One region of the Carnobacterium funditum DSM 5970 genome, then DNA from elsewhere that is predicted to be linked to it. Evidence: predicted binding sites of a transcription regulator. Region 1 holds the regulator's gene; each other region holds the start of a gene.

What was found. The regulator LexA, encoded in region 1, represses DNA repair genes until DNA is damaged. The targets are predictions, from matches to a motif close to CNAACANNTGTTNG.
Region 2: dinB (DNA polymerase IV) is a predicted target of LexA. The motif match lies at 1,883-1,896, and genes of this name have one in related genera.
Region 3: uvrB (excinuclease ABC subunit UvrB) is a predicted target of LexA. The motif match lies at 1,931-1,944, and genes of this name have one in related genera.
Region 4: recX (recombination regulator RecX) is a predicted target of LexA. The motif match lies at 1,803-1,816, and genes of this name have one in related genera.

The regions. Positions count from the first base shown of each region.
Region 1 is NZ_JQLL01000001.1:526,803-530,022, reverse strand. It holds gene recJ (single-stranded-DNA-specific exonuclease RecJ) at 1-516, shown strand, start outside; gene BR44_RS02305 (adenine phosphoribosyltransferase) at 540-1,052, shown strand; gene lexA (transcriptional repressor LexA) at 1,254-1,877, opposite strand; gene BR44_RS02295 (DUF896 family protein) at 2,038-2,277, shown strand; gene tkt (transketolase) at 2,388-3,220, shown strand, end outside.
Region 2 is NZ_JQLL01000001.1:924,021-927,240, forward strand. It holds gene BR44_RS04215 (metal-dependent hydrolase) at 1-616, opposite strand, end outside; gene dinB (DNA polymerase IV) at 730-1,851, opposite strand; gene BR44_RS04225 (metal-dependent transcriptional regulator) at 1,961-2,608, opposite strand; gene adhE (bifunctional acetaldehyde-CoA/alcohol dehydrogenase) at 2,906-3,220, opposite strand, start outside.
Region 3 is NZ_JQLL01000001.1:702,002-705,221, forward strand. It holds gene uvrB (excinuclease ABC subunit UvrB) at 1-1,851, opposite strand, end outside; gene rpsT (30S ribosomal protein S20) at 2,417-2,671, opposite strand; gene holA (DNA polymerase III subunit delta) at 2,815-3,220, opposite strand, start outside.
Region 4 is NZ_JQLL01000001.1:283,598-286,817, reverse strand. It holds gene mutY (A/G-specific adenine glycosylase) at 1-877, opposite strand, end outside; gene recX (recombination regulator RecX) at 877-1,740, opposite strand; gene BR44_RS11030 (general stress protein) at 1,886-2,479, opposite strand; gene BR44_RS01200 (SDR family oxidoreductase) at 2,510-3,217, opposite strand.

The sequences.
Region 1 (3,220 bases):
ACTGGATATTCTCATTTGATTTCAAACCAAAAAGAAAATAAGCAATTTGAAATGAAAACAACTAAACTCATTTTAGTCGATTGTCCAGATAACTTGACATTATTAAGAGAGCTATTACAAAATAGTGAACCTTCTAACATCTATGTAAGTTTCTTTAATCAAGAAAGTGTATATTTAGAGGGCATACCGAGTCGGATACAATTCTCACATGTTTTTAAATATATTGCATCGCATATGGATATTGACGTAAGACATAAAACGAAAATTTTATCCGGACATTTAAAACTAAAAGAAAATATGCTCATTTTTATAATCTCCGTGTTTTTTGAAGCAGGTTTTGTTACAATACAAGATGGTATTATGAATATTGTATCAAATATTGAAAAAAAAGAATTAATAGATACAAAAGTTTATCAAAAGCGGCTCGAAAAATTTGCTGCAGAAGAAGCTCTCATATACAGTCACTTTGCAGAACTTGAAAAATGGATGAAAATCCAGCTAGAGAAAGAACTGTAAAATCGAAACGGAGGAAGAAATTAATGGATTTAAAAAAATATATAGCTGATGTACCTGATTTTCCAGAGGAAGGGATTATTTTTCGTGATATTTCTCCTTTAATGGCCGATGGCGAAGCTTATCGATTTGCAACAAATGAAATAGTTAGATATGCAAAAGATAAATGCGTAGATATGATTGTAGGACCAGAAGCACGAGGTTTTATCGTGGGCTGTCCAGTAGCTTATGAATTAGGGATTGGATTTGCTCCTGCTCGGAAAAAAGGTAAATTACCGCGTAATACCGTAGAAGTTAGTTATGGTTTAGAATATGGCAATGACGTTTTACAAATTCATAAAGATGCGATTAAACCTGGCCAAAAAGTACTTGTTTGTGATGACTTGCTAGCAACAGGTGGTACCATTGCAGCAACTATCAAGCTTATTGAGCAATTAGGTGGAGAAGTTGTTGGGACAGCCTTTCTAGTGGAGTTAAGTGATTTAAAAGGACGCAATAAAATTGAAGGTTATGATATTTTAGCGTTAATGGAGTACTAAAAAGTTCTTAAATAGATTTCTTTTAACGGACTAAAGGACTCAAAAGATAGCTGATTTTTTTAATGGTTACAAAAAAACACCTCTTTTATCTATGGTTTGTTTTCCATAAATAAAAGAGGTGCATTTTTTATAGCTAAACTTTATCTATCGATACGTTAAAAATAGCATCATTTCTGTTCTGAAATTAAACAATAAGTATGGTTAAAAAATATGGCTACGGTACAAACTGACTACTTTACCAAGAATAGTAACTTCATCTAAAAGAATAGCGCTCATAGAATCATTTTCTGGTTGCAGACGATAATAGCGGTCTTCACGGTAAAATCTTTTGCACGTAGCTTCGTCTTCGTTTGTTAATGCAATAACAATATCGCCATTGTTTGCGCTAGATTGTTTGCGAACAATCACTTCATCACCATCAAAGATACCAGCATTAATCATGCTTTCACCTCTGATTGTCAACATAAAAAGAGTATTGCTTTCTTGTCTTAAATTAGGAGGAAGTGGAAAATAATCAGAAGCTTCTTCAACTGCTAAAATGGGTTCACCAGCAGCTACTGTGCCCAATAAAGGGATTTGTTCTAGTTGAATGCCTAATTTTGTTAGCCCTTTAGAGGTTAATTCAATAGCACGCGGTTTACTAGGGTCTCTTTGTATAAAGCCGTTCTTTTCAAGCCGCGATAAATGGCCGTGAACAGTTGAAGTAGAAGATAGTGAAACAGCTGTTCCAATTTCACGTACTGTTGGCGGGTAACCTTTTAATTTTACTTGGTCATGAATGTATTGCAAAACTTCGATTTGTCTTGATTCTGGTGTTTTACGCATAAATAGATGCACCTCAATTCTTTTATTATTTCTTATTTAGAATAACATAAATCAACCTCTGAATCAAACAAATGTTCGCTAGTGTAAAAAACGATTTTAATGCATAGAGTAATTTTTTTTGGTATAGTATTCAAATAATGAAAATAATGAGGTGAATGAAATGTTATCTAAAGATAAATTAACAAGAATTAACGTTCTAGCAAAAAAATCTAAAAATGAAGGCTTAAGTTTATCGGAACAAACAGAACAAAAAAAACTAAGAGAAGCTTATCTAGCTGCCTTTAGAGGTGGCATGCGTAATCACATTGAAGGATTAAAAGTAGTTGATGAAACTGGGGCTGACGTAACACCAGATAAATTAAAAAAAATTCAAAAAGAAAAAGGTCTTCATGACCGTTAAAGATAAAATAAAGCGGATATTAAATTATTTTTAATAAATTGCATTCAAACGTTGATTTGAATGTTATAAAACAGTAAAATAAAAGTAACATAATTGAGAGGATGATTTAATTGTTTGACAACACTGACCAATTAGCGATTAACACGATTAGAACACTAAGTATGGATGGGGTTCAAAAAGCCAACTCTGGACACCCGGGATTACCAATGGGAGCAGCTCCGATGGCTTATACACTTTGGGCTAAACATTTAAAAGTGAATCCTAAAAATTCAAAATGGGTGAATCGTGATCGCTTCGTTCTTTCTGCAGGACATGGCTCTATCATGCTTTATAGCTTATTACACCTTGCGGGTTACAATGTTTCAATTGATGACTTGAAAAATTTCCGTCAATGGGATAGCAAAACTCCTGGACATCCAGAAGTACATTTAACAGATGGTGTCGAAGCAACAACAGGTCCATTAGGCCAAGGTATTGCAAATGCAGTAGGTATGGCAATGGCAGAGACACATTTAGCAGCAACTTATAATAAAAAAGATTACACAATTGTGGATCATTACACATATGCATTGTGTGGAGACGGAGATTTAATGGAAGGGGTTTCATCTGAAGCAGCTAGTTTGGCTGGTCATTTAGAGCTTGGGAAACTAATTATGCTTTATGATTCAAATGATATTTCTTTAGATGGACCAACATCGAAAGCATTTACCGAAAATGTTGGGCAACGATTTGAAGCCTACAATTGGCAACATATCTTAGTAAAAGATGGTAATGACATTGAAGAAATCAATGCGGCAATCAATGCTGCAAGAGCTGAAACAAAAAAACCTACTATCATTGAAGTAAAAACAATTATCGGTTTTGGCGCACCAAATGAAGGAACTCATAAAGTCCATGGGGCTCCTTTAGGTCCAGAAGGTATTGAAGCAGCTAAAAAAGCTTA
Region 2 (3,220 bases), 400 kb from region 1:
AAGCTATAGGGTCTTGTTCAATCAAAGGAAAAGTATTGTAATGAATCGGAACGACTTTTTTAGCTTTCAAGTAATCAGCAGCAATAGCAGCATCTTCTGGACCCATCGTGAAGTTATCTCCGATTGGTAAAAATACCACATCCAAAGGACGATACTGACCTATCAGCTTCATATCAGAAAAGAGAGCAGTATCCCCAGCATGATAAATTGTTTTTCCATCTGAATGGAAAATAATTCCAGCTGCTAATCCAAGTGTCGTAAGCTTGCCATCAATTTCATAAGATGACCCATGAATAGCTTGAGTCATCTTAATTTCTCCAAAATCAAATAGATGCTTTCCTCCCATTTGCATTCCATGCGTTCTTAAGTTTTTTGTTTCAAAAAACTTAGCTATTTCAACAGTCGTAACGATTAAAGCATTTGTTCTTTTTGCAATTTCTTGTGTATCACCGATATGATCCTCATGAGCATGTGTAACAACAATAACATCCGCTACAATTGTTTTCGAATTAAGATTATTTTTTGGATTTCCTGTAATAAATGGGTCAAATAAAATTGTGTATCCTGTATTGGTAACAACTTGTAAAAATGATTGTCCATGCCATGATATCTTCATTATTAAAATCCCCTTTCATTATAACACAACAAAAAAACTGTATTAGTAAATACAGTATACTTTTAGAAAAAAGAAATCAATTTAGGTCAGTTTTTCTTTAGATGCCACTTTTTTTAGTTTTCCCAAAGAGGCAAGACAATGTTTTCAAACGTCAATGGATCAAGCGTTGTAACCGTAATCCCCAATAATCGAATTCCTTTTTTTAGTTGCCCTATTTCATCCCAAATATTTTGAGCATGAAAAAATATTTCTTCGGCATCTTTAATGTAATGAGGTAGTGTATGTCGTTTAGTCACTGTTTCAAAATCAGAATAACGAACCTTTAACACAATCGTTTTTCCATGCTTTTGCTCTTTTCTTAATGAATGTTGGACTTTATTAGATAAGAAACGCAATTCTGCTATAATTTCATTTTCTGTCACTAAATTTTTATTGTACGTGTTTTCCCGCCCAACTGACTTTCTTTCTCTACTAATACGGACTGGTGAATCATCAATCCCTCTAACTTTTCGGTAAAGAGAATAACCCATCTTTCCAAAAGAACGAATCAAATCCATTTCATTTTTTTGGTATAAATCTTCGCCATTAAAAATACCTGAATCATGCATCCGCTCGACAGTCTTCTTTCCTACCCCATAAAATTTTTCGATAGGAAGATTTCTTAAAAAAGTTAGGGCTTCATCCGGTGTGACTACAGTGACTCCAGCTGGCTTTTTAAAATCTGAAGCTAGTTTTGCTATGAATTTATTATAAGATACTCCTGCTGAGCAAGTTAAACGCACACTGTCCCAAACGTCTTTTTGAATAGACTGAGCAATAAAAGTTGCACTTTTCATCTCTTTTTTATTTTCTGTAACATCAAGATAAGCTTCATCTAAAGAAAGCGGTTCAATGATATCCGTATAGTTCAAAAAAATTTCTCGTATTTTTGCTGAAATCTCTCGATATCGCTCATAGTTACCTGAAATAAACACACCCTTAGGACATAATTCATAGGCTTTTTGAGCACTCATTGCAGAGTGCACTCCATATGTCCTTGCAACATAATTAGCCGTTGCAACGACTCCTTTTCCTTTTGTTAAGTTAGGGTGTTTAGCAATGATAATGGGTTGCCCTTTTAATTCTGGGTGATCTCTTTCTTCGACAGAAGCAAAGAAAGCATCCATATCAATGTGAATAATTTTTCTAGATGTATCCTTACTTGGTTCATCAAAACGTACCACTCCAATTTCCACTCTCTTTGCCTCCTTTTCTTATAATTATACGCGAACACATATTTCTATTCAAGATTAGTCATTTATGAAGCAAAAAAAGAATTCGGCTTTTGCGTCGAATTCTTTTTATCTAAATTACCTGAACGTATATATCTGATGCAGCTTTAAAACTTATCTGAATTTTTTTCTGTTCTTTTTCAACTACGATGGATCCTTCATAAGCACCGATAGAATCAATTGTGCAGACATCATTTATTTTAATACCTATAGAGACTAGATAGTCTAACAAGTCTTTTTCATCTGCTACACGTTTTATTCGCACTTTTTGATTTTCTTTTTGTTCAACTAAGGTTTCCAACAAGGGTTCTTTTAGCATACCGTTTTCCCCTGGAATCATTCCTCCATGAGGACATATTTTAGGTGAATTTAAATAATTTTCTAACCGGTTGGTTAATTCAATTGAGGAAACATGCTCTAAAACTTCTGCTTCTGCATGAACTTCATTCCAAGAATACCCAAGGTTTTCAACTAGAAAAACCTCCCACAATCGGTGTTTTCTTATCAATGTGCTAGCTTTACGCAGACCTTTTTCATTAAGTTCTACTCCTTGATAAGGCAATCTTTCAATATAACCCTCTTTTAGTAGTTTAGACATCATTTCGCTAACTGAAGCTGCTGAAACTCCTAATCTCTTTACAATTTCTTTATTATTTATTTTTTTTTCTGTTCCACCAAGTTCATAAATAATTTTCAAATAATCTTCTTTATTAGGTGTCAATTATATCACCAACTTTTCTATTTTTAGGCAAACCTAACTTATTAGTTTAATTATAACTATTTTTAATTTAAAAAGCAATCTTTCCATGGATGGTATTTACACACATCTATAAGTTTGTTTTTTAAAAAAATTGAATAATATCATTTAAACTCGAAAAATTTGTTCGACTATCTGCAAAAAAAAGAATGATACTGTGTTTCCTTTGCATCAGGAACACAGTATCATTCTCTCTTCTATTTAGACTTTCTTGCTACTTATATTTTTAGAATCTAAATTAAACCTATATTTTATTGTTATTTATTCACCATCATAAGCATCAATAATAATTTGGCGTAATTCACTAATTAATGGTTGTTTTGGATTCGCAGTAGTACACTGGTCTAAGAATGCTAGTTCAGCCATGTGATCAACGGTGTCATTTAAAATTTCTTGTGTAACACCTTGGGCCTTCAAATTCATCTCGATACCAACATCTTTACCTAATTTGCTAATTTCAAAGATTAATGACTCCACTAATTCTTCGGTTGTATTTCCTTTGAATCCCATGAAACGAGCAATTTCAGCATAATCTTCGTCTGCTTTGAAGAACTCATATTTAGGGAATAATGCATG
Region 3 (3,220 bases), 180 kb from region 1:
TGCTATTTTATTTGAAGTTAATCCTTCTTTAGATTTACCTGAGACAGTCGTGGTAATAGAAATCAGATCACGTACTTCTTTGATAATTGTAGTTGGTATCACGTTGTGTTTTTTATTGTAGGCTTTTTGCGTTTCACGACGTCTTTCCGTTTCACCTATCGCCGCGTTCATTGAATCCGTTACTCTATCAGCATACATGATTACTCTTCCATTTTGGTTCCGTGCAGCACGTCCAATAGTTTGTACTAATGATCGTTCACTTCTCAAGAAACCTTCTTTGTCTGCATCTAATATTGCTATTAAAGAGACCTCAGGAACGTCGATGCCTTCTCTTAATAAATTAATACCAATTAATACATCGTAAACTCCTAAACGTAAGTCGCGAATTATTTCTGTTCTTTCTAACGTTTTAATATCACTGTGCAAATAAGATACTTTTATACCAATTTCTTTTAAGTAATCTGTTAAATCTTCAGACATTTTTTTTGTTAAAGTAGTGATAAAAACCCGTTCATTTTTTTCTGTTCTTTTATTAATTTCATTAATTAAATCGTCAATTTGCCCTTTAATCGGACGAACTTCAATTACTGGGTCAAGTAGACCAGTCGGTCTGATAATTTGTTCTACAACTTCTGGCGTGCGTTCTAGCTCATAAGGTCCCGGTGTAGCAGAAATATACATAATCTGATTAACATGTTTTTCAAACTCTTCTAAACGCAGAGGTCGATTGTCCAAGGCACTTGGTAAACGAAATCCATATTCAATTAATCGTTCTTTTCTTGCTCTGTCTCCATTATACATTCCTCTAATTTGTGACATGGTGATGTGGGACTCATCTATTACGATTAGAAAGTCTTCTGGGAAAAAATCTATTAGTGTGTATGGTGGCTGCCCAGGATTCCGACCATCCATATGTCTTGAATAGTTCTCAATTCCCGAACAATAACCCATTTCTAAAAGCATCTCTAAATCATAATTCGTTCGCTGTTCTAAACGTTGTGCTTCAATTAGTTTATCTTCTGCACGTAAAACTTTCAATCGATCTTCTAGCTCTTTTTGAATGGTTATTACTGCATTTCTTGTTTGTTCATCACTTGCTACAAAGTGAGTAGCCGGAAAAACAGGTACATGCTGAACTTCAGCTTTAATTTCACCTGTTAAGACGTCTACTTCAGTAATGCGATCGATTTCGTCTCCAAAAAATTCTACCCGGACGGCATCACTATCTCTAGAAGCTAAGAATATTTCTACTACGTCTCCACGAACTCTAAAATTTCCACGCTGAAAATCAATATCGTTGCGCTCAAACTGCATATCAACTAAACGACGTAGCATATCGTCTCGTTTCATTTCTGTGCCCACACGCAAAGACAAAACATGATCCCGATAATCTAGAGGATTTACCAGACCAAAAATACACGAGACAGAGGCTACTACAATCACATCGCGACGTTCTAACAAGGAACTTGTAGCTGAATGACGTAATTTATCGATTTCATCATTCACACTTGATTCTTTTTCAATAAACGTATCACTAGAAGGAACATACGCTTCTGGTTGATAATAATCATAATAACTGACAAAATATTCTACTGCATTTTCAGGAAAGAACTCTTTAAATTCGCCATATAATTGACCTGCTAATGTTTTGTTATGCGCAATAACTAAGGTTGGTTTATTTACTTCTTGAATGACATTAGATACTGTAAATGTTTTCCCAGTCCCTGTTGCTCCTAATAAAGTTTGCTCTTTTTTTCCCTCTTCAATTCCTTTAACTAATTCCTTGATAGCATTTGGCTGGTCCCCACCAGGTTTATAATTGGATACCAATTTAAACTGATCTTTTTCCATTTTATTTTCACATCCAGTTTCTCGAATTTTTCATGAAGAAGAAAAGTTAATCATACTCTCTAATTCCCCATTTTACCACTGAACGTACGTTCTTACAATAATAACAACCCGTATATACTTATGCTGAGCTGGATACCTATTTTAGGATACAATAAAATCTAAAAATAATTTTTATCCATCTTTGGACATGATTGTGTTTTCTAGAATGCTTATACTGTCTCAAAAAAATATAGCTATTTATTACACACTATTTATGGTATACTATTTAAGTATTAAAAGTAAGTATGTATTTTTATATAGAATTGTTTTAAAGAAATTTATTCACACTGGCGCAGTTATAGAACTGTAAGGACATAAAAGAGGTTGGGTTTATGTTGTTTAGATGAGAAATCAATTAATATAATTTGATTAGTATTTTCCCCGAATAACTTTACAAGTATTTATTTTTAATTAGAAAGCCACTCCATTGCGGAGTGGCTTTCGTCAATTTTATACACAAAAAAAGCCACACACATGATAAATCATGTGTGTGGCTTTCATAAAAAATAAGTTAACTATGGGTATCTTATTTAGCTAATTTAGCTGTTAAACGAGATTTGTCACGGTTAGCTTTATTTTTATGAATCAATCCTTTAGATGCAGCCATATCAATGGCTCTGATTGCTTCTTTGTGTAAATCTTCAGTATTTTCATCTCCAGCTTCAACAGCTTGAACGAATTTTTTAATAGCAGTACGCATAGCGCTCTTTTGAACGTTATTTTGTAAAGCAGATTTTTCTGAAGTACGGACACGTTTGATTGCAGATTCGATGTTTGGCATTTGATTCACCCCACTTTCAATTAATTACAACTTAAAATAGATTATTCCAGTTGTTTCCCACGTTAATCATTATACATAATCAGCAGCTTCATTGCAATATAAACTGTAAAGTTTTTTTACTTGATAGTCTATCTATTTATAATTTATTGAGTCATTAAATGGTTACTAGCAAATTGTAAAACAAATAACTCAAATTGCATTCCCCTATCACCTTGACCCGTTTTCAGACGATATTCTGTATCAATTAGACCGTTATAAGCATCTGCTAAAACCTGTTTATTGAATGGACGCATGTGCTGGATGCTCAACTTGATTCTATAAGGATGAATCTTCAATATCTTTGCTATATCCCCTTGCTGGTAGCCTTTCTTTTCAAGTATTTTTACTTGGAGCAATAATCGAAATTGGGCGGTCATGATAGCATTAATTTTAATAGGATCTTCTTTTTGCAATAATAAGTCATGATATAACTCAAGAGCTGGACCGACCTTTTTCTTTAGAACATATTCGTTTAAAGAAAAAATATTTTGTTCGAGTGATTTGATTATC
Region 4 (3,220 bases), 240 kb from region 1:
ACTTTTTTTCTTCTAACAACGGAAAAATCCACATATTAGCCAATAATCCTTCTTTAGGTCGTTTTTCTAACAAAAATTCGCCTTTCTCATTCTCAATTAAAAAACCATTATAATAAACTGGAACAGCTTTTTTCTTTTTGCTTTTCACAGGATAATTAATCCATGTTTCATTAATATAAGAGGCATTAAATTCTTTAATTGGGCTTAATTCTGGATGGTAGTTTTTAGGAGTACAAATACTCGAACCTAAATCCATAAAGGCTTGATTAAAATCACCTGGTTTGTAAGGATCGATAATTTCTCTCATAACTGCCTCGAATATTTTACGACTAGCTGGTTTAGCAATATCTGCATCAATTTCAAACAGACGACTTAAAACTCGCATCACGTTTCCATCTACTGCTGGTTCTGGCAAATCAAATGCCATACTAGCAATTGCCCCGGCAGTGTATGGTCCAATACCGCTTAATTTAATAATTTCTTTTGGATCACGAGGCATCTCACCATCATAATTAACCATGATTTGTTGAGCTGCTTTTTGCATGTTGCGTACACGTGAGTAATAACCCAAACCCTCCCAAGCTTTTAATAACTTATCTTCATTCGCTTCTGATAATTCTTTAATCGTCGGAAATTGTTTCATGAAGTTCAGATAATAGGGAATAACCGTATCAACACGTGTTTGTTGTAACATAATCTCGGATACCCAAATACGATAGGGATCATTATTTATTCTCCATGGTAGTGCTCTTTTTTCTATGTCATACCAACTCAATAAAGTTGCTCTGAATTGTTCTATTTTTTCTTGTGGCCACATTTGAATACCGGAACTTTGCAATAAAGCATTCATTTCATTTTGTTCTGTTATTTTTTTCATCATTCGTTTTGATCTTCCAATTCTTTTTCCTCAATAAATTGATTGATTAAATCTCCTGCAAATCCCTTTTGAAATAGACTACTTTTAACTTTCTGGATTTTTTTATAACCCTTTAATTTAGCTTGTTTACGCCAAATTTTATCCCCTTGTGTTTTTATAGCTGCATACTCTTCATCTTCTTCTTTTTCTACTGTTACTTCTGCTAAAACCTGAGTAATCACATCTGTATCAAACCCTTTTTGCATTAAGTTTTGACGCAGCTTATTATTGGTTTCACGTGTAGAATGCTGTGAAGAACGACGAATAACTTTTTCGGCAAGTTGAACACCATTTTCAACCATTTGGTCAAAAGGATACTGTTCAGTGGCTTTTTCAATATTCTCTTCGGCTATTCCACGCCTTTTTAATTCTTGCTTAATAACGCGAGGACCTTTTCCACCAACATTTGCTCCAGTACGAGTAAAACTTTCTGCATACATTAAGTCATCCAAATACCCTTGTTCTTCTAATTTTTCAATGACTTCATCTGCCACTTCTGAAAATTCGTGCTTTGCCAAATCATCACGAACTTCCTTTTCAGAACGCAGCCCATAATTCAAGTAATTTAAAGATCTCGTATAGGCTTTTCTAAAGCCATTTTCTGATTCTAATTCCTCTCGGAAATCATCAGCAATCTCCATACCTTTGTATAAAGCATACTTCACTAAAATAGCTTCATCTACTGGAAAAGCATAATTTTCATCTAAATATATATTGTAACGACCTTTTCGTTTTTGTGTTTCAATTTTAGTTATTTGTGGTAACCCTTCACTAGGCGTTGTATTATTTGAAGAGATAATTTTTTTTAATAAATCGTCTGGCATAGTTATTCGCCTCCTATAATTTTATCGATTCACTTAGTATACCATACTTCATTTCAAAAAATAGAACAGAAGTTTGCCTGCTCGTATAAAAAAAGAGTAACGGATAGAAGCAATAAATCTTACTTCTATCCGTTACTTTAGTTCATTATTCCGATTCTTTATCTTGTAATGGATCAACAAATGGTTGTCCAGTAATTGAATTCCCACTAAAACGCGGTAAATCTTCAGAATCTTCAACAGCTGTTTCGTGTATGTCTTCTGTTCTATATTCAGTTGTATCTTTTGGTTTTCCTTGTAGAGGATTTTCAATTTGGCCTCGTTCATTATTTACCTCGTTCTTTTTTTGTTCTGTACTCGATTTACCTAATTCTTTAGGGCCGTCTTCTAAATTTTGACGAATAGGAATATCTTTCATCTCTTCCACAAGAACAACATAATTTCCAGATTTCAAAACGTCATTGTACCGTAAGGCTGTTTGTTTGTCGATGCCATAATGCTCCAACGCTTTATCTTGGCCAACGTCAGCAAACATGTCTTTAAATTTTTCCCATATATTCATGTCTCCATCAGCAGAAACTTTATCTACTTCAACGAGTGTTCGATTCTGAATATCAGAATAATTTTCATCGCTTGTAACAATAATAACGTCACCCGTCACACGACCTTCACTTAATAAACGCTCTACAGCAGAAATTGTTTCATCTACTGTATGATAAGCTGATTCAACTACTTTACTCATTTCGATACACTTCCTTTTACGGTTATTTTGTTAACCATTTACAACTACGCCACCATTTACATGAATCGTTTGTCCTGTTACATAACTCGAATCAGAACTGGCTAGATAAACATACGCAGGTGCTAATTCAAATGGATGTCCAGGGCGGGCTATCGATCCATCTTCGCCCCATTTTTCTAATTTTTTATCAGGGAAAGTCGCAGGAATTAACGGTGTCCAAATAGGGCCTGGTGCTACCGTGTTCACTCTAATTTTTTTATCGATTACTTCTTGATTCCCTGAAAAAGACCGGGTGAAAGATACGATTGCTCCTTTAGTAGCAGAATAATCTAGTAAAGTTGAACTGCCACGATAAGCCGTAATTGAAGAAGTATTAATAATTGAAGCACCTGTCGATAAATATGGCATTGCCGCTTTAGTTAGATAAAACATACCGAATACATTTGTTCGAAAAGTACGATCTAACTGTGCTGCGGTTACATCTCCTATTTTTTCTTGGTAATGTTGCTCACCTGCGTTGTTTACTAATATATCTAGCGTACCCCATTTAGTAATTACTTTTGCAATGGCATCTTCAGCAACGGATTCATCTCCAATATCACCTTTGAGAACCAAGACTTCTTGCCCAATTTCTTTGATTCTTTTTTCAGTATATGAGGCGTCTTGCTCTGATTCTAAATGGAGAATGGCAACATCAGCGCCCTCTTTTGCAAAAGCAATGGCTATTGCTTGGCCAATACC